One region of the Streptomyces sp. NPDC046122 genome, then DNA from elsewhere that is predicted to be linked to it. Evidence: riboswitches for the same ligand, from Rfam matches in the RefSeq annotation. Region 1 holds a riboswitch; the other holds the start of a gene.
The links. A riboswitch is a leader RNA that binds a small molecule or an ion and turns the genes downstream of it on or off. The one in region 1 is predicted to bind cobalamin.
Positions count from the first base shown of each region.

Region 2: another riboswitch for cobalamin. It lies ahead of AC07FK_RS02440 (ribonucleoside-diphosphate reductase subunit alpha); the one in region 1 lies ahead of AC07FK_RS31445 (CbtB domain-containing protein).

Region 1 is NZ_JBWKLQ010000019.1:71,901-80,454, reverse strand. It holds gene AC07FK_RS31470 (peptidoglycan-binding protein) at 1-756, opposite strand, end outside; tRNA gene AC07FK_RS31465 (tRNA-Lys) at 926-999, shown strand; gene AC07FK_RS31460 (glycosyltransferase family 2 protein) at 1,450-3,396, shown strand; gene glxA (radical copper oxidase GlxA) at 3,393-5,327, shown strand; gene AC07FK_RS31450 (glycoside hydrolase family 6 protein) at 5,453-6,484, opposite strand; cobalamin riboswitch at 6,620-6,789, shown strand; gene AC07FK_RS31445 (CbtB domain-containing protein) at 6,824-7,042, shown strand; gene AC07FK_RS31440 (CbtA family protein) at 7,060-7,821, shown strand; gene AC07FK_RS31435 (class F sortase) at 7,832-8,503, opposite strand; gene AC07FK_RS31430 (hypothetical protein) at 8,505-8,554, opposite strand, start outside.
Region 2 is NZ_JBWKLQ010000001.1:548,073-556,626, reverse strand. It holds gene AC07FK_RS02440 (ribonucleoside-diphosphate reductase subunit alpha) at 1-2,197, opposite strand, end outside; cobalamin riboswitch at 2,337-2,459, opposite strand; partial or broken gene AC07FK_RS02435 (Uma2 family endonuclease) at 2,582-2,954, shown strand; gene AC07FK_RS02430 (hypothetical protein) at 2,982-3,281, opposite strand; gene AC07FK_RS02425 (YbdD/YjiX family protein) at 3,414-3,617, opposite strand; gene AC07FK_RS02420 (carbon starvation CstA family protein) at 3,614-5,833, opposite strand; gene AC07FK_RS02415 (GntR family transcriptional regulator) at 6,079-6,849, opposite strand; gene AC07FK_RS02410 (extracellular solute-binding protein) at 7,133-8,413, shown strand; gene AC07FK_RS02405 (carbohydrate ABC transporter permease) at 8,494-8,554, shown strand, end outside.

The sequences.
Region 1 (8,554 bases):
GAGCCCGTTGTAGCGGTAGCCGACGTAGCGCGAGGAGTTGTTCCAGTAGGCATACGGGGTGGCCAGCCTGCGGGTGTGCGGGCGGGTCTGCTCGTACGCGATGTAGTGGGTCAGGGAGGAGTCGGTCCAGCCGCCGAAGATCGTGACGTGCGATCCCTTGTTCGGATCGGCCGGGTTGTGGAAGAGCAGGATGTCGCCGGGCTCCAGCTGCTCCTTGGCGGTGAGCGTGCCGTACTGGGCGAGGCTCCCCGTCCACTCGTTGCCGTCGAGGTTCCAGGCCATCGAGACGTAGCCCGAGCAGTCCTGCCGGTACCCGTCGCCCCAGTACCGCTCCATGCTGTACGGCACCCTGGCGTCCAGCCAGCGCTTGGCGCGTTCGATGATCTCCGCCCTGGTCGTGAACCGCAGGGCCGGTCGCGTGGTGGTCGTGGTCGCGTGCGCGGTCGGGGTCGCCTGGCCGGGCCGGCCGCCGTGCAGCGGGCCCGGGCCGCCCTGCGGAGTCGCCGGGTCGTGGTCGGCTCCCGTGTGGGCCGGCGCGTGTCCGGGGGCGACGGCGCTCGCCGCGCCGCCCGCGCCGCCGCCGAGCACCACGCCCGCGGCGGTGGCGAGCACCAGCGCGCGGCGGGCCCCGTGGGCGGCCGGGTGGCCACCGGCCGCGACCGTCAGGCCGAGGGCGGCGGCCCGGCGTTCCTGGGCGCAGCCGGGGCAGCCGCAGTCGGCCGCGGGTTCGTACTCCTCGAAAACCGGCATCGTCATGCGGTTCCCCTCCCGTGGGTTTTTCTGGCGGATCTGCACGGGTGACAGTGTTTCAACTGTCCGGACATAACGCATGTTGACGGTCCAAATGATAATCAAATGGACAGTACGCGGCGTGGCCGGTTCCGAGCACCCGCGACGGTCGGGTAAAGTTCTCCGGGTCAGACAGGCGCCGCTAGCTCAGTTGGTTAGAGCAGCTGACTCTTAATCAGCGGGTCCGGGGTTCGAGTCCCTGGCGGCGCACATGGCGTCGAAGCCCCCTCACCGAGCGTGAGGGGGCTTCGGTGATTTACGGACACTCCGGGCGTGTCGCCCTCGCGTCGAACCCATGTCGCAAGGCGATCACAGACGGCCCCCAAAGCCCTCGTATGACCGGTAAACACCTTGTATCGCCCTTGCGATCAAGGCGGGGGTCGTAGACCCTGTCCTGGAGTCTGCGGCGCCCACGGGGCGCGGGGCTCCGGCGAGTTGGGGGGCGGGGCCGGCAGCCGGGGGGCTGACGGAACGCAGGGGGCGGGGGCCCGGTTCATGAACGGATTCCGGGACGGGCATCATGCAACCGGAAGGTTGTCGTCCCATGTCTGAAGGGATGACAGCAGGCCACCTGTGCGTCCGGCATGGTCGAGGGGGACCGGCACCGGGCGAAGAGACCGACGAACACACGCAGCCAGCATGCGTGCGGGGGGATGACTCATGACGTCGACGCCGACCGGCGCCCGGCACAACAACGACCCTTCCCGGACGGCGCAGCTCCGGGTGCCCCCGCAGCTGCGGACCGGCGGGTCGCGCATACGGCAGAAGAAGCCGCTGCCGCGGTACGACTACGAGCACTACAGCCGGCTCGCCGGACCGCTGACCCAGCCCGACCCGGCCAAGCCGTACACCGTGCAGTACCGCTCGCTGCTCTCCCAGGAGCCGCACCGCGTTCGCGCCGCCCTGCTGCTGTGCGCCGCGCCGCTGGTGTCCCTCGGCCTGTTCGTCTGGCTGATGCAGCCCGGGCACTGGACCGAGCGCGATCCCAACCTCAAGAACGACACGCTGCTGATCCTCGACATCGTCATGCTGGTCTCGATCGGCCTGATCGAGCTCTTCCGCACGATGAACGTCCTGTCGAACGCGCACGCGACCCTGGTCGCCCGGGACCCCGTCCCCGTCGTGCCCGAGACCGGCACCCGCGTCGCCTTCCTCACCTCCTTCGTGCCCGGCAAGGAGCCGCTGGAGATGGTGACGAAGACGCTGGAGGCGGCGGTCAGGATCCGCCACCGCGGCCTGATGCACGTCTGGCTCCTCGACGAGGGCGACGACCCGGCGGTCAAGGAGGTCTGCGAGCGCCTCGGCGTGCACCACTTCTCCCGCAAGGGCGTCGCGAAGTGGAACCAGGCCAAGGGCCCGCACCGCGCCAAGACCAAGCACGGCAACTACAACGCCTGGCTCGACGCGCACGGCGACGCCTACGACTTCTTCGCGTCCGTCGACACCGACCACGTGCCGCTGCCGAACTACCTGGAGCGGATGCTCGGCTACTTCCGCGACCCCGACATCGGGTTCGTCATCGGCCCGCAGGTCTACGGCAACTACGACACCTTCGTCACCAAGGCCGCCGAGTCGCAGCAGTTCCTGTTCCACGCCCTGATCCAGCGCGCGGGCAACCGCTACGGCGCCCCGATGTTCGTCGGCACGTCCAACGCCGTACGCATCAGCGCGCTCAAGCAGATCGGCGGCCTGTACGACTCGATCACCGAGGACATGGCGACGGGCTTCGAGATCCACCGCGCCAAGAACCCGGCCACCGGCCGGAAGTGGCGCTCGGTCTACACGCCCGACGTGCTGGCCGTCGGCGAGGGCCCGACCGCGTGGACGGACTTCTTCACGCAGCAGCTGCGCTGGTCGCGCGGTACGTACGAGACGATCCTCAAGCAGTACTGGAGGGGCTACGGCTCGCTGCCCGCGGGCAAGCTCTTCAACTACACGATGATGATCATCTTCTACCCGATGTCCGCCCTGAACTGGATCCTCGCGGCACTCAGCTGTGCCCTGTTCCTGGGCATGGGCGCCTCGGGCGTCCAGATCGACCCGGCGATCTGGATGATGCTGTACGGCAACGCCTCCGCGCTCCAGATCGGCCTCTACATCTGGAACCGCCGCCACAACGTCTCGCCGCACGAGCCCGAGGGCTCCGGCGGCCTGGCCGGCATGGTGATGTCCGCGCTCTCCGCGCCGATCTACGCGCGCTCGCTGATGGACGCCGTGCTGCGCCGCAAGTCCGGCTTCGTGGTGACGCCGAAGGGCGACTCCTCCAGCCCCGACACGCTCTTCGGCACCTTCCGTATCCACCTGTTCTTCATCCTGGTCTTCGGCGGGTCCCTCGTCTCCTCCTTCTTCCTCGGCCACGACCACCCCGCGATGATCACCTGGGCCACGCTCGCCCTGACGATCACGGCGGCGCCGATCTTCGCCTGGCGCTGGACCGTCCGCGACGAGAAGAAGAAGCGGAAGGGGCGCGGCAGGCACGGGGCGCCGCCGAACCAGTCCGAGCCGCCTGCCGGTCCCCCGCCCGAGGCTCACCTGCCGCAGCAGAAGCCCACGTGGGCCGATTCCGACCAGACCATGCAGATCGCCCTTGGGGGACGTAAGAAATGAAGTACCGTCCGAGCCGCCGCACCCGCCGCCTGGCGATAACGGGTGTGGTGGTGCTCGCTCTGGCGGGGATGAACGGGCCCGCGCTCTACCGTTTCGGTTCGGAGCAGTACCACGACTACAAGATCAACCGGCCCGAGTACAAGGCCGCCAACGGCCATTGGGACTTCCTCGACGTGCCGTCGGAGTTCCGGATCAACACGATCCACGCGGCCCTGCTGCACACCGGGAAGGTGCTGCTGATCGCCGGGTCGGGCAACAACCAGAAGAACTTCGACGCCAAGAAGTTCGAGTCGGTGCTCTGGGACCCCGAGACCGACACGTACAAGAAGATCCCGACGCCCAAGGACATGTTCTGCGCCGGGCACACCCAGCTGCCCGACGGGAAACTGCTGGTGGCGGGCGGCACCAAGCGGTACGAGAAGCTCGAGGGCGACGTCACCAAGGCCGGCGGCCTGATGATCGTGCACAACGAGGACCCGGACGCCCCGAAGACGCTGCCCGCGGGCACGATCTTCACCGGCAAGAAGAACGGCAAGACGTACGTCTCCAAGGACCCGGTCCTCGTGGAGAAGGCGAAGAAGATCTTCGACAAGCAGACCGGCCGCTTCCTGCGCACGGAGGCCGGGCTCGGCCGCATCTACGTCGAGGCCAAGGCGTCGGGCAAGAAGTACGAGTCCGGCACCGAGGACAACTACCGGGTCCACGGCCTGACGGGCACCGACGCCAAGAACGTCTACGGCATCGCGCAGAAGCTGGCCCTCGACAAGAAGGACTTCCAGGGCATCAAGGAGGCCTACGAGTTCGACCCGGTGGCGGAGAAGTACATCACCGTCGACCCGATGAACGAGGCCCGCTGGTATCCGACGCTCACCACGCTGGAGGACGGCAAGGTCCTGTCCCTGTCCGGCCTGGACGAGATCGGCCAGATCGTCCCCGGCAAGGACGAGATCTACGACCCCGCCACGAAGAAGTGGAAGTACACCGGGGTCATCAGGAAGTTCCCGACGTACCCCGCGATCTTCCTGATGAACGACGGCAAGCTCTTCTACTCGGGCTCCAACGCCGGGTACGGACCCGCCGACGAGGGCCGCGAGCCGGGCGTCTGGGACCTGAAGACCAACAAGTTCAAGAAGATCCCCGGCCTGAGCGACCCGGACATGATGGAGACCTCCGCGACCGTGCGGCTGCCTCCCGCTCAGGACGAGAAATACATGGTCATCGGCGGCGGCGGCGTCGGCGAGTCCGAGAAGTCCAGCGAGAAGTCACGGCTCGTCGACCTCAAGGAGGCGAACCCGCGCTTCCGGGACGGCGACTCGCTCGACCAGGGCACCCGCTACCCCAGCGCGTCCCTGATGCCGGACGACACCGTCCTGATCACCGGCGGCTCCAACGACTACCGCGGGCGCGGCGGCTCGGACATCCTCCAGGCGCGGCTGTACGACGCCGAGACCGGCAGGTACCGCCGGGTGGCCGACCCGGCCGTGGGCCGCAACTACCACTCGGGGTCGCTGCTGCTCCCCGACGGGCGCGTCATGATCTTCGGGTCCGACTCGCTGTACTCCGACAAGGCCAACACCCGGCCCGGCGTCTTCGAGCAGCGCATCGAGATCTACACGCCGCCGTACCTCTTCCGCGACGCGCGGCCGAAGCTCACGGGCGGACCGAAGAAGATCGAGCGGGGCGGCACCGCGACCTTCACGTCGGCGCACGCCGCCTCCATCAAGGACGCGAAGCTGATGCGGCCGAGCGCCGTCACCCACGTCACCGACGTCGACCAGCGCACGGTCGCGCTGGAGATGAAGAAGACGAAGGGCGGCATCTCGGTCACGGTGCCGGAGAACCGGGCGCTCGTGCCGTCCGGTTACTACATGCTGTTCGTGACGGACGATCAGGGCACGCCGTCCGAGGGCACCTGGATCGAGGTCCCCTAGGCCCGTACGGCCCCTGGGGTCCCTGACTCGTCAGGGCCCGCGGGCACACCGGGCCTCCCGGCACGGAGGTACGGAAAAGGGAGGGCCGCCCCGCGGGGCGGCCCTCCCTTCGCGTTCCCGCGCGGCTACTTCGCGTTGCGGGCCAGTTCGAGCGCGTACTCCTCGTACCACTCGCCGGCCTTCGGGCCGCCCTTGCAGTCGCCGTCCGACTCGCCGGGGCGCTTGATCCACAGGAACGCGTCGACCAGTTCGTCACCGGTCTTGGTGGTCGGCTTCTCACCGAGCGCGCGGCCCGGCGGGTTGCACCAGCTCTCCGCGGGGTCGCCCCCGGTGTACGGGCCGTTGCCGTTGCGGCTGGTGTCGATGACGAAGGGCTTGTCGCCCACCTTCGCCGACAGCTTCTTGCCGAATTCCTTGCTGACCCCGGTGGTCTGGAAGTTGGAGACGTTCACCGAGAAGCCGTCCGCGTCCGCGATGCCCGCCCACTGGAGCGGCTCGAACAGCGCGTCGGGGGACTTCCAGCCCGCGTTGCCCGCGTCCAGGTACACCTTCACCTTCGGCTGCTGCTTGAGGCGCTTGATGGCGCCCTTGAGGAGGTCGTACCGCTCCTCGTGGAACTCGTCGGGCGTGCAGCCGTCGACCAGGTGCAGCACCGCGTCCGGCTCCAGGACGACGGTGGCCGGGCGGTCCCCGACGCCCTTCGCCACCTGGTCGACCCAGGTGCGGTAGGCGTTGCCGTCGGCGGCGCCGCCCTTCGAGAACTGGCCGCAGTCGCGGTGCGGGATGTTGTAGAGGACGAGCAGGGCGTCGCGGTCGGCCTTCTCGGCCGCCTCGGTGTATCCCCTCGCCTGCGCCTCCGCGTTGTCCGGGCCGATCCACTCGGCGGTCGGCTGCTCGGCGATCTTCCGGATGAGACGGGCCTTCTCGTCGTCACCGTCCTCGGTGTACGCCGCCACCTGCTTCGCGGCGTTTCCTTCCGGATTGACCCAGTACGGGTCGCTGCCCTTCGGCTGCTGCTTCAGCGGCGGCAGGCTCGTGCCGTCCTCGCCGTCACCCCCGGAGGAGGAACAGCCCGCCAGGAGCAGCGCGGCCCCCACGGCCCCCACCGCGGCCACCCGGACACCCTTGCGCCTACGGCCGGTGTAACTGCCGTACATCCACTCCCCCTTGGCTGCGCCCAAGACGCGCTGAAGATTTCCTGAAGGCCCCCCGGCCCCTCCCCGGACACATCCGGTCGAAACCATCCTGACACACGGGCCGGGGGCCGGGGGCGTGCGGGCACCGGCCTGTTGACAGTGCTCAGCCGGGCTGGGACTCTCCGTGAGGACAACTCCACACACATCGAGGCGACGGTGGACAGGAACCCGGTGAGAGCCCGGGACGGTCCCGCCACTGTGACCGTACGAGAGCCGAAGGCCTGCCCGTACGGAAGTCAGGAACTGACCCGTCGTCCTCCTGATTTGGGGCGTGGAAACCCCAGAAGGAGGCACACCGGTATGTCACTGCACACGGCGCAGCACACCGACACCGCGGCGGTCGAGTCCGCCACGACCACCACCCGTGACTGGCTGATCATGGCCGCCGCCGCGATCATCGCCCTGGTCGCGCTCTACGCGGTCTTCATGGACAACGGCACGGTCGTCTCCGCGACCGGCGACTACCTGCACGAGTTCTCGCACGACGGCCGGCACCTCTTCGGTGCCCCCTGCCACTGATCGGGGCCGCAAGCACCATGTCGACCCCTCTACTGCCCCTGCTCGGCCGCGGGCTCGCGGCGGGCGGGGCGGCCGGTCTAGCCGCCGGTCTCTTCTCGCTCCTGCTGGCCGAGCCCCTGATGGACCGTGCGATCCGCCTGGAGGAGGCACGGTCCGCCGGGGAGCACACGCACGACGCGGCCGCCACGGCCGTGCAGCACCACGAAGAACTGTTCTCCCGTTCCACCCAGCACCTCGGGCTCGTCGTCACGGCGGTCGTCGCGGGGCTCGCGCTGGGCGTCCTGTTCGCCCTCGCGTACGCCCTGGTGCACCGCCGGACGGGTCTCGGCGAGCGGCCGTGGCCGCGCGCCCTGACCTTCGGCGCCGCCGCCTTCGTGGCGGTCTCGCTGCTGCCGGGGTTGCGGTACCCGGCCAACCCGCCGGGCGTCGGCGACTCCGGCACCGTCCAGGACCGCCAGTCCCTGTGGCTGGCCGCCGTCGTCATCGGCGTCCTCGGCATGGTGCTGGCGTGGCAGGTGTACGTACGCCTCGCCGACCGGTCGCTGCCGGTGCGCCAGGTCGCGGTGGCCGTCACGGCGGTCGCCACGCTCGCGGTGCTCTTCGCGCTGCCGGGCAACCCGGACGAGGTCCCGGTGGCGGCGACGCTGCTGTGGGACTTCCGGATGCTGTCGCTGGCCTCGCACGCGGTGCTGTGGGCCGTGTTCGCCGGGGTCTTCGGGGCGCTGGGCCTGCGGGCCGCCGGACGCACGGCTCCGGCGGCCGCGCCGGTGGCGGCGTAACGGCGGCCGGTCAGCCCTTGCCCGTACCGGTGAGGTAGGCCGACACCACGACGTTGGCCGTGTAGGTGCGGGCCTTCTTGTCGTATGTGCCCCCGCAGGTGATCAGGCGCAGTTCCGCCCGGTCGCTCCGGCGGGGGCCGTACACCTTCTGCGGGTCGAAGCGTTCGCGGGTGAAGACCTGGATGTCGTCGACGGTGAACTCCAGGCTTTGGCCGCCGGCCCCCGCGACCCGGACCTTCTCGCCCGGGCGGGCGGCGCTCAGACCGTAGAAGACGGCCGGTTTGCTCTCGGTGTCGACATGGCCGACGAACAGGGCGACCCCCGCGGCGCCGGGCAGCGTTCCGCCCTCGTACCAGCCGACCTGCGTCGGCTGGTGGTACGGCGGCGGATCGACGGCGCCCGACGCGTCGAGCCCTCGGGGCACGATCGGGGCGGAGACGCCGATGGAGGGCACCGCCAGGCTCTTCGGCGCCGCGCCCCCGACGGGGGCGTGCGCGGGAGGCAGCGGTGCTCCCAGCGGGCGGCCGACCGCGGCCACGTCTCCGGTGGTGGGCGCCGAGCTGCCGCCGGGCCCGTCGGTCACGCCCCGGCCCCACAGCCACAGCCCGAGCAGCAGCACGGCCCACGCGACACCCGTCAGCAGCCGTCCGCCGCCCCCGGCCGGGCGGTCCTCGGCGGACATGTCAGTCCGAGTCCGTACGACGACGGCGTACGGACCGGTATGCCACGGCCA
Region 2 (8,554 bases), on a different contig from region 1:
GCTTCCCGATGGTCGGCGTCTCCAGGAAGAGGTTCAGGGACTGAGACTGGTCGAGGTACGGCGTACGGGCCGCCGCCATGTCGATCAGACCGCGCTGCGGAATCTCCCACGCGGTGCGGTACAGCGCCCGCACCTCTTCGGGGATCCAGCTGAAGCCCTGCACCGAGCCGCTCGACTCGCGCAGCGCCTCGCGGGACTGGGCGTCCCAGACGCCGAGCTTCTTCAGGTCCTCCACCAGGTACGCGTTGACCTGGAGGAACTCACCGCTGAGCGTCTCGCGCTTGAAGAGGTTGGAGACCTGCGGCTCGATGCACTCGTACACGCCCGCGATGGACGCGATGGTCGCGGTGGGCGCGATCGCGAGCAGCAGGGAGTTGCGCATTCCGGTCTTCGCGACACGGGCGCGCAGCGCGTCCCACCGCTCCGGCCAGGTGACCTCGACGCCGTAGTGGTCGGGGTGCAGGACGCCGCGCGCCGCGCGGGTCTTCTCCCAGGCCGGGAGCGGGCCGCTGACCTCGGCGAGGTCGCAGGACGCCTCGTACGCGGCGAGCATGATGCGCTCGGCGATCCGCGTGGACAGGTCGCGGGCCTCGGCCGAGTCGAAGGGCAGGCGCAGCTTGAAGAAGACGTCCTGGAGGCCCATCGCGCCCAGGCCCACCGGGCGCCACTTGGCGTTGGAGCGCCCGGCCTGCTCGGTCGGGTAGAAGTTGATGTCGACGACGCGGTCGAGGAACGTGACGGCCGTACGCACGGTCTCGTCCAGCCGCTCCCAGTCGATCTCGCCGTTCCCGGTCACGAACGAGCCGAGGTTGACGGAACCGAGGTTGCAGACGGCCGTCTCCCCGTCGTCCGTGACCTCCAGGATCTCGGTGCACAGGTTCGAGGAGTGCACGACGGAGCCGGGCTCGGCGGTCTGGTTCGCCGTACGGTTCGACGCGTCCTTGAAGGTCATCCAGCCGTTGCCGGTCTGCGCCAGGGTGCGCATCATCCGGCCGTACAGCTGGCGTGCGGGGATCGTCGTACGGGCCAGGCCGTCCGCCTCCGCCTTGCGGTACGCCTGGTCGAACGCGTCGCCCCACAGGTCGACGAGCTCGGGGACGTCGGAGGGGGAGAACAGCGACCAGTCGGCGTCCGCGTCGACGCGGCGCATGAACTCGTCGGGGATCCAGTGCGCGAGGTTCAGGTTGTGCGTACGCCGCGCCTCCTCACCCGTGTTGTCGCGCAGTTCCAGGAACTCCTCGATGTCCGCGTGCCAGGTCTCCAGGTAGACGCAGGCCGCGCCCTTGCGCCGGCCGCCCTGGTTGACGGCGGCGACGGACGAGTCGAGGGTGCGCAGGAAGGGGACGATCCCGTTCGAGTGGCCGTTGGTGCCGCGGATCAGGGAGCCGCGGGCACGGATGCGGGAGTACGAGAGGCCGATGCCGCCCGCGTGCTTGGAGAGGCGCGCGACCTCGTGGTAGCGGCCGTAGATCGAGTCGAGCTCGTCCAGCGGCGAGTCCAGCAGGTAGCAGGACGACATCTGCGGGTGGCGCGTACCGGAGTTGAAGAGCGTCGGCGAGGACGGCAGGTAGTCCAGGCGGCTCATCAGGCGGTACAGCGCGGCGACCTCGTCGGCGGCCGCGGGGGAGTCGTCCTTGGCCAGGCCGGACGCCACGCGCAGCATGAAGTGCTGCGGGGTCTCGATGACCTGGCGGGTGAGCGGGTGGCGCAGGAGGTAGCGGCTGTAGACCGTGCGCAGGCCGAAGTAGCCGAAGCGGTCGTCGGCGGCGGGGTCGACGAGCGCGTCGAGACGGGCCGCGTGGGCGGTCACGAAGGCGGCCGTACGGTCGGCGATCAGGCCCTCGCGGTGGCCGACGGACACCGACTCGGAGAAGGTGCGGACGCCCTGCGTCGCCGCCTCGTCGCGGATCGTCCGGGTCAGGAGGCGTGCCGCGAGCCGGGAGTACGCCGGGTCCTCGGAGATCAGTCCGGCGGCGGCGTCGGTGGCGAGGCCCCGCAGTTCGGCCGCGTCCGACGCCGCGTTGCGGCCGCGCAGCGCGGCGGCGGCGACTCTGCCCGGGTCGGTGTCGGGGAGGTCGGCGGTCAGGTCGGTGAGGGTCCGCAGCAGTGCGGTCCCGGGCCCGTCGGACGACTGCGTCGACTCCGTGGACTCCGTCGGCTCCGTGGCAGTTGCCGGATCGGCTGACGCGATGGTCACGGGGTGCTCTCCCTCGCTCGGCTCGGGGCCGGCGGGGAACGGGGGCGTACGGGCACGCGTCACCTCTGAAGGGCGGCACACCGCGTAGCGTCCACCGGCCCAACCGCGAGGCCCGGACGTGTCGGTACCCGGTTCGGTCGAGCCGGATACGCCGTCGGCAGGTCTTCGGACTCCCGGGTGCACAAAGCACACCGATCACACCGTTGCGGGACAGTTCCGGATTCGCACCGGATTCCCCTGCGGCGACAGCGAGCATGAGCATACATGTGGGGGCGGTTGGATGATGCGGCCCCCACATGTTGTGTCGCGCCGGAGGAGCGACCGCAGTTGTCACAGGGCTCCGCTATCGTCGTGAGCACAAGGAGGTACGCCCTATGACAGTAGGGGCTGAAGGTGCAGGCGTATCGGAAGGGCCGCGCGCCCCGACGGCTCACTCGCACCCAGTGATGCCTTCGTCGGGCAGGGGGAGTGGGCCGATCCCGATTCCGTGCTGATGGTCGTCGAGGTGACGTCGTACGACACCGACACCGACACCGACCAGCGCGACCGGGTGGAGAAGTCGCGTGCCTACGCCGAGACCGGCATTCCGGTGTACCTGCTGATCGACCGCGACGCCTGCGAGGTGAGGGTCTACAGCGAGCCCGACGGCGTCCGGTACGAGAACGCGCACACCGTTCCGTTCGGCAAGTCTGTGGCGCTGCCGGGCCCGGTGGACATCACCCTGGAGACCGAAGCCCTGAAGGAGTGGGTGCGCTGACGGCGGGGTCCGTCGTATCGCGCCGGCTCAGAGCTGTCGTTCCATCCGCTCCACCGCGTTCTTGGCCTGGAGCAGGTCGGCTCCGGTGAGCTCGCGGTAGCTCTTGATCGCCGGGATCTTCTTGCCGTCCCGCAGGAGCGCGACGACCTGCTCCATCTCAGGGTCGGCCTGGTCGATGCCCAGGTGGTCGAGTATCAGGTCGATCTTGCGTTCGAGTCGGGCGACCTGGCGACCGGTGCGCCTGACCCGGCTGTCGGCGACGGATCCGGTGATCACGACGAAGGCGATCAGGACGACCACGGCGAGCAGCAGATTGTTCGTGTCCATGATCGGCGATCCTACTGGCGCCGGGTGGCACCGGACTGCCGCGCCGGGGCGCCCCGTTGCCGTCACTGGGGCCTGTACGGCGACGGGCCGCCGCATCTCCCGAACGGGGCGCGGCGGCCCGTGTGGAACCGTTCAGCAGCAGCGGAAGCCCTCGCGGGGGTCCGCCTCGCGGGCGTCCGTGCGGCTGCGTTCGAACTCGCGGCGGGTCATGACCGGCGCCCCGGGGTCGCAGGACCGCGCGTGGGCCACGTACCGCTCGTACGCCGACTCGCCGGTCAGCTCGCGGACGTACCAGCGGATCCGGCCCGCCACCCGCCGCACGTCCGCCGGCGTCATTCGGGCGTCCCCGTCCCGGCGGCCGCCGTCTCCTTGCGGTTGCCGCCCTCCGGGCCGACACCGGCGGCGACCAGTTCGGCCTTCTCCTCCTTGGTGGCGATGATCGAAGCGGGAGCGACCAGCCTGGACTCGACGTACGGCGCCTCGTGGAGCTTGACGCTCTCCGGGTCGCGGATCGCCTTGAGGCAGACCCGGCCGGCGTCCGCGAGCACCACCACGATCAGGACCGCGAAGAGCGCGCACAGCACGCCGTCGACGGTCGAGTTGGTGACGACGGTGTGCATCTGGTCCATGTTCTTCGCGGGCGGCAGCACCTGACCCGCGTCGATGCCCGCCTGGTACTTGTCGCGCTGCGCGAAGAAGCCGACCTTCACGTCGTCCGAGAAGACCTTCTGCCAGCTGGCGGTGAGCGTGACCGCCACGTCCCACGCGAGCGGCACCGCGGTGACCCACGCCCACTTCAGGCGACCGGACTTGACGAGGAGCGTGGTGCAGACGGCGAGCGCGACGGCGGCCAGCAACTGGTTCGCGATGCCGAAGAGCGGGAAGAGCTGGTTGATGCCGCCCAACGGGTCGTGCACGCCGACCCACAGGAAGTAGCCCCAGCCGCCGACGACGACCGCGCTGGCGAACCAGACGCCGGGCTTCCAGCTGACCTGGCGGAACGGCTTGTAGACGTTGCCCAGCATGTCCTGGAGCATGAAGCGCCCGACGCGGGTGCCCGCGTCGACCGTGGTGAGGATGAACAGCGCCTCGAACATGATGGCGAAGTGGTACCAGAACGCCTTCATCGCGGTGCCGCCGACGACGGCGGAGAAGATCTCCGACATGCCGAGCGCGAAGGTCGGCGCGCCACCCGTGCGCGACAGCAGGCTCTGCTCCTCGACGTCCTTCGCGGCCTGGGCCAGCGCCTCAGGGGAGATGGAGAAGCCGAGGCTGGTCACCGCTTCGGACGCCGCCTGGACGCTGTCACCGACCACGCCGACGGGCGAGTTGATGGCGAAGTACAGACCCGGGTCGATGATGCACGCCGTGATCATCGCCATCACGGCGACGAACGACTCGGTCAGCATCGCGCCGTAGCCGATCATCCGGATCTGCGTCTCCTTCTGGACCATCTTCGGGGTGGTGCCCGAGGAGACCAGGGAGTGGAAGCCGGAGAGTGCGCCGCAGGCGATGGTGATGAAGACGAACGGGAACATCGAGCCGGCGAAGACCGGTCCCGTGCCGCTGGTCGCGAAGTCGGTGACCGCGGGCATCTTCATCGTCGGCAGGGCGATGAACACACCGAGCGCGAGCAGGCCGATCGTGCCGACCTTCATGAAGGTGGAGAGGTAGTCGCGCGGGGCGAGCAGCAGCCACACCGGGAGGACCGAGGCCAGGAAGCCGTACACGATCATCCAGATGACGAGCGTGCCCGGCTCCAGCGTGAAGGTGTCCGCCCACGAGGACTCCGCGACCCAGCCGCCCGAGACGATCGCGAGCAGCAGCAGCGCGACGCCGATCAGGGAGACCTCGCTGACCCGGCCGGGACGCAGCACGCGCAGGTAGACGCCCATGAACAGGGCGATCGGGATCGTCATGCCGATGGAGAAGACGCCCCAGGGCGAGTGCGCCAGCGCGTTCACGATGACCAGGGCGAGCACCGCGAGCAGGATGATCATGATGGCGAAGACGGCGACCAGCGCGGCCGCGCCGCCGAACGGCCCGATCTCGTCCCGCGCCATCTGGCCGAGCGAACGGCCGTCGCGGCGGGTGGAGAAGAAGAGCGTCACCATGTCCTGGACGGCGCCGGCGAGGATGACGCCGACGATGATCCATATCGTGCCGGGCAGGTAGCCCATCTGCGCGGCCAGCACAGGACCGACCAGCGGGCCCGCGCCCGCGATGGCGGCGAAGTGGTGCCCGAACAGCACGCGGCGGTCGGTGGGGTGGAAGTCGACACCGTTGTCGAGCCGCTCGGCGGGGGTGGCACGGTTCTTGTCGACCTTCAGCACGCGGTTCGCGATGAAGCGCGAGTAGAAGCGGTACGCGATGGCGTACGAGCCGAGGGCCGCCGCCAGCATCCAGGCTGCGGACACCTCCTCACCGCGCGAGAGGGCGAGCACCGCCCAGGCGATGGCGCCGACGAGAGCCACGGCGCTCCACACGGCGATGGACTTCGGGGACAGGGCCCGTCGTCTCTGGGCTGGCGTTGTCGACTGCGGCTCCGGCATGACGGTCCGTCCCCTCGCGCGATCTTTCTCGTAACGTGCGCGAAATCTAGGTGCTGTGACCGCCGGGCGTAACCCCCCGTCCGCATATCGGTACGGACACGGCCCGACCATTGCAGGTCGGGGCCGTACCGGAGCTCCTACGTGTCAGGCTCGCGTCAGGCCGTCGGCCGTCAGGTTCGCCGCGCTGTGCTGTCCCGGGGGGGGCGGCCCCCGGACCCCCGGCAGGTCCCTGGCGTGCCGCCGGGTCAGTCCGTAGGCCGCTTGAGGTTCGCCACGAACTTGTAGCGGTCGCCGCGGTAGACCGAGCGCACCCACTCCACCGGCTCGCCGTTCCCGTCGATCGAGTGCCGGGAGAGCATCAGCATCGGCAGGCCCACGTCCGTGCCGAGCAGCCCCGCCTCGCGCGGCGTGGCCAGTGACGTCTCGATGGTCTCCTCGGCCTCGGCCAGGCGGACGTCGTAGACCTCCGCCAGCGCCGTGTAGAGCGAGGTGTACTTGACGAGCGAGCGGCGCAGTGCCGGGAAGCGCTTCGCCGACAGGTGCGTCGTCTCGATCGCCATCGGCTCGCCGCTCGCCAGCCGCAGCCGCTCGATGCGCAGGACCCGCCCGCCCGTCGAGATGTCGAGCAGGCCGGCGAGCGTGTCGTCGGCGGTGACGTAACCGATGTCCAGGAGCTGCGAGGTGGGCTCCAGGCCCTGCGCCCGCATGTCCTCGGTGTACGAGGTGAGTTGCAGCGCCTGCGAGACCTTGGGCTTGGCCACGAACGTGCCCTTGCCCTGGATCCGCTCCAGGCGGCCCTCGACGACCAGCTCCTGGAGCGCCTGGCGCACGGTCGTGCGGGACGTGTCGAACTCGGCCGCCAGGGTCCGCTCCGGCGGTACGGGGGTCCCCGGCGGCAGGGTTTCCGTCATGTCCAGCAAATGCCGCTTGAGCCGGTAGTACTTGGGCACGCGCGCGCTGCGTGTCGCCGCCGCCGCCGTGCCCTCGGCCTCCGTGCCGCCCCCGTCCGTGGCCATGACCCGCCTCTCCGACTTCTGTGCTGCTGCCGTCACCGGCTCCTCCGACTGTCGCGGCTCACATGGTGGCACGGCCTCGCCGAAGGTCGTCGCCCTTGCTCAGGTGTCGGTCCGATAACGGACGCGAGAGCCCTTCTTATACACCCTTGACACCCCTAAAGGTCTAGGCCAAGCTCCCGGTACTGGTCTAAACCATTAAAGACCAAGGTCCCACCCCCGGGCAGTACTTGTCGTAAGTCTTCACGGTGGGCAGGGGGGGTCAGGCATCCCTGAGGAGGGTGGCGTGAAGCGCAAGCTCATCGCGGCGATAGGCGTCGCGGGCATGATGGTCGGCATCGCGGCGTGTGGCGACTCCGGCGGCACGGGCGGTGGCGACGAGGCGAAGCCGAAGGAGCTCACGGTCTGGCTCACGGTCGACGCCCAGAACAACTGGCCCGAGCTGGTCAAGGCGGCGGACGACACGATCGCCAAGAAGTACCCGGGCATCAAGATCAAGCACGAGTACTACGGCTGGCCGGACAAGAACGCCAAGCTCGACGCCGTACTCGCCACGGACAAGGCCCCCGACGTCGTCGAGATGGGCAACTCCGAGATGGTGGGCTACATGTCCACCGGCGCCTTCGCCGAGGTCGACCCGTCGAAGTTCGACAAGTCGGACGAGTGGCTGGACGGTCTCAAACTGTCCGTCACGTACGAGGGCAAGACGTACGGCGTGCCTTACTACGCCGGTGGCCGCGTCGCCACCTGGCGCAAGGACATCGCCGCCGAGGCGGGCGTGAAGACCCCGCCGAAGACGTACAAGGAGCTCACCTCGGCCCTGGACAAGATCCAGGCGAAGAAGGGCGACAAGTTCAGCGCCTGGTACCAGCCGTCGCCCGACTGGTACGCGGCCATGTCGTTCGTCTACGACGCCGGCGGCTCCATCGCCGAGCAGTCCGGCGACCAGTGGAAGTCCAACCTGTCCTCGCCGGAGTCCCTCAAGGGCCTGGGCGAGTACAAGAAGGTCCTCGACAAGTACATGCACGCGGACAAGACCAAGGACGAGGCCGACCGCCCGGTCGTCTTCGGCCAGGGCAAGGCCGCGACCATGTTCGCCGCCGCGTGGGAGGGCGGGACCGCCGCCGACCCGAAGAACGACAAGGTCGGCAAGCTCGCCGACAAGATCGAGAGCTTCGTGATGCCCGGCCCGTCCGGCAAGAACCTCCCGGTCTTCCTCGGCGGCTCCGACCTGGCCATCCCGGTCAAGTCCGACGCCCAGGCCGTCGCGGGCGAGTGGATCAACGCGTTCACCGGCGCCAAGGGCCAGAAGGGCCTCATCGGCAAGGGCAACCTCCCGAACAACAAGTCGGACCTGGAGCCCCTGAAGTCGGACCCGGCGACCGCCGTCCCGGCCACGGCCGCCGCGTCCAGCTGGTTCGTTCCCACCGCTCCCGGCTGGGGCCAGGTCGAGAAGGGCAAGATCCTCCAGACCATGCTCCAGGAGATCGGCACCGGCAAGAAGTCGGTCGAGGCCGCCGCCAAGGCCGCCGACGCCAAGATCGACAAGGTCATCAACACCAAGTGACCTCGAGCGGGCAGGGCCACCGCCGTACCGGCGTGGCCCTGCCCGCCCGCAGTAGGAGAGGGAGCTGTGAGGAGCGCGCGATGAGTGCCGCAGAGACAACCACCGCCAAGGCGCCGCCGACGCGGCCGTCGCCGCGAACCG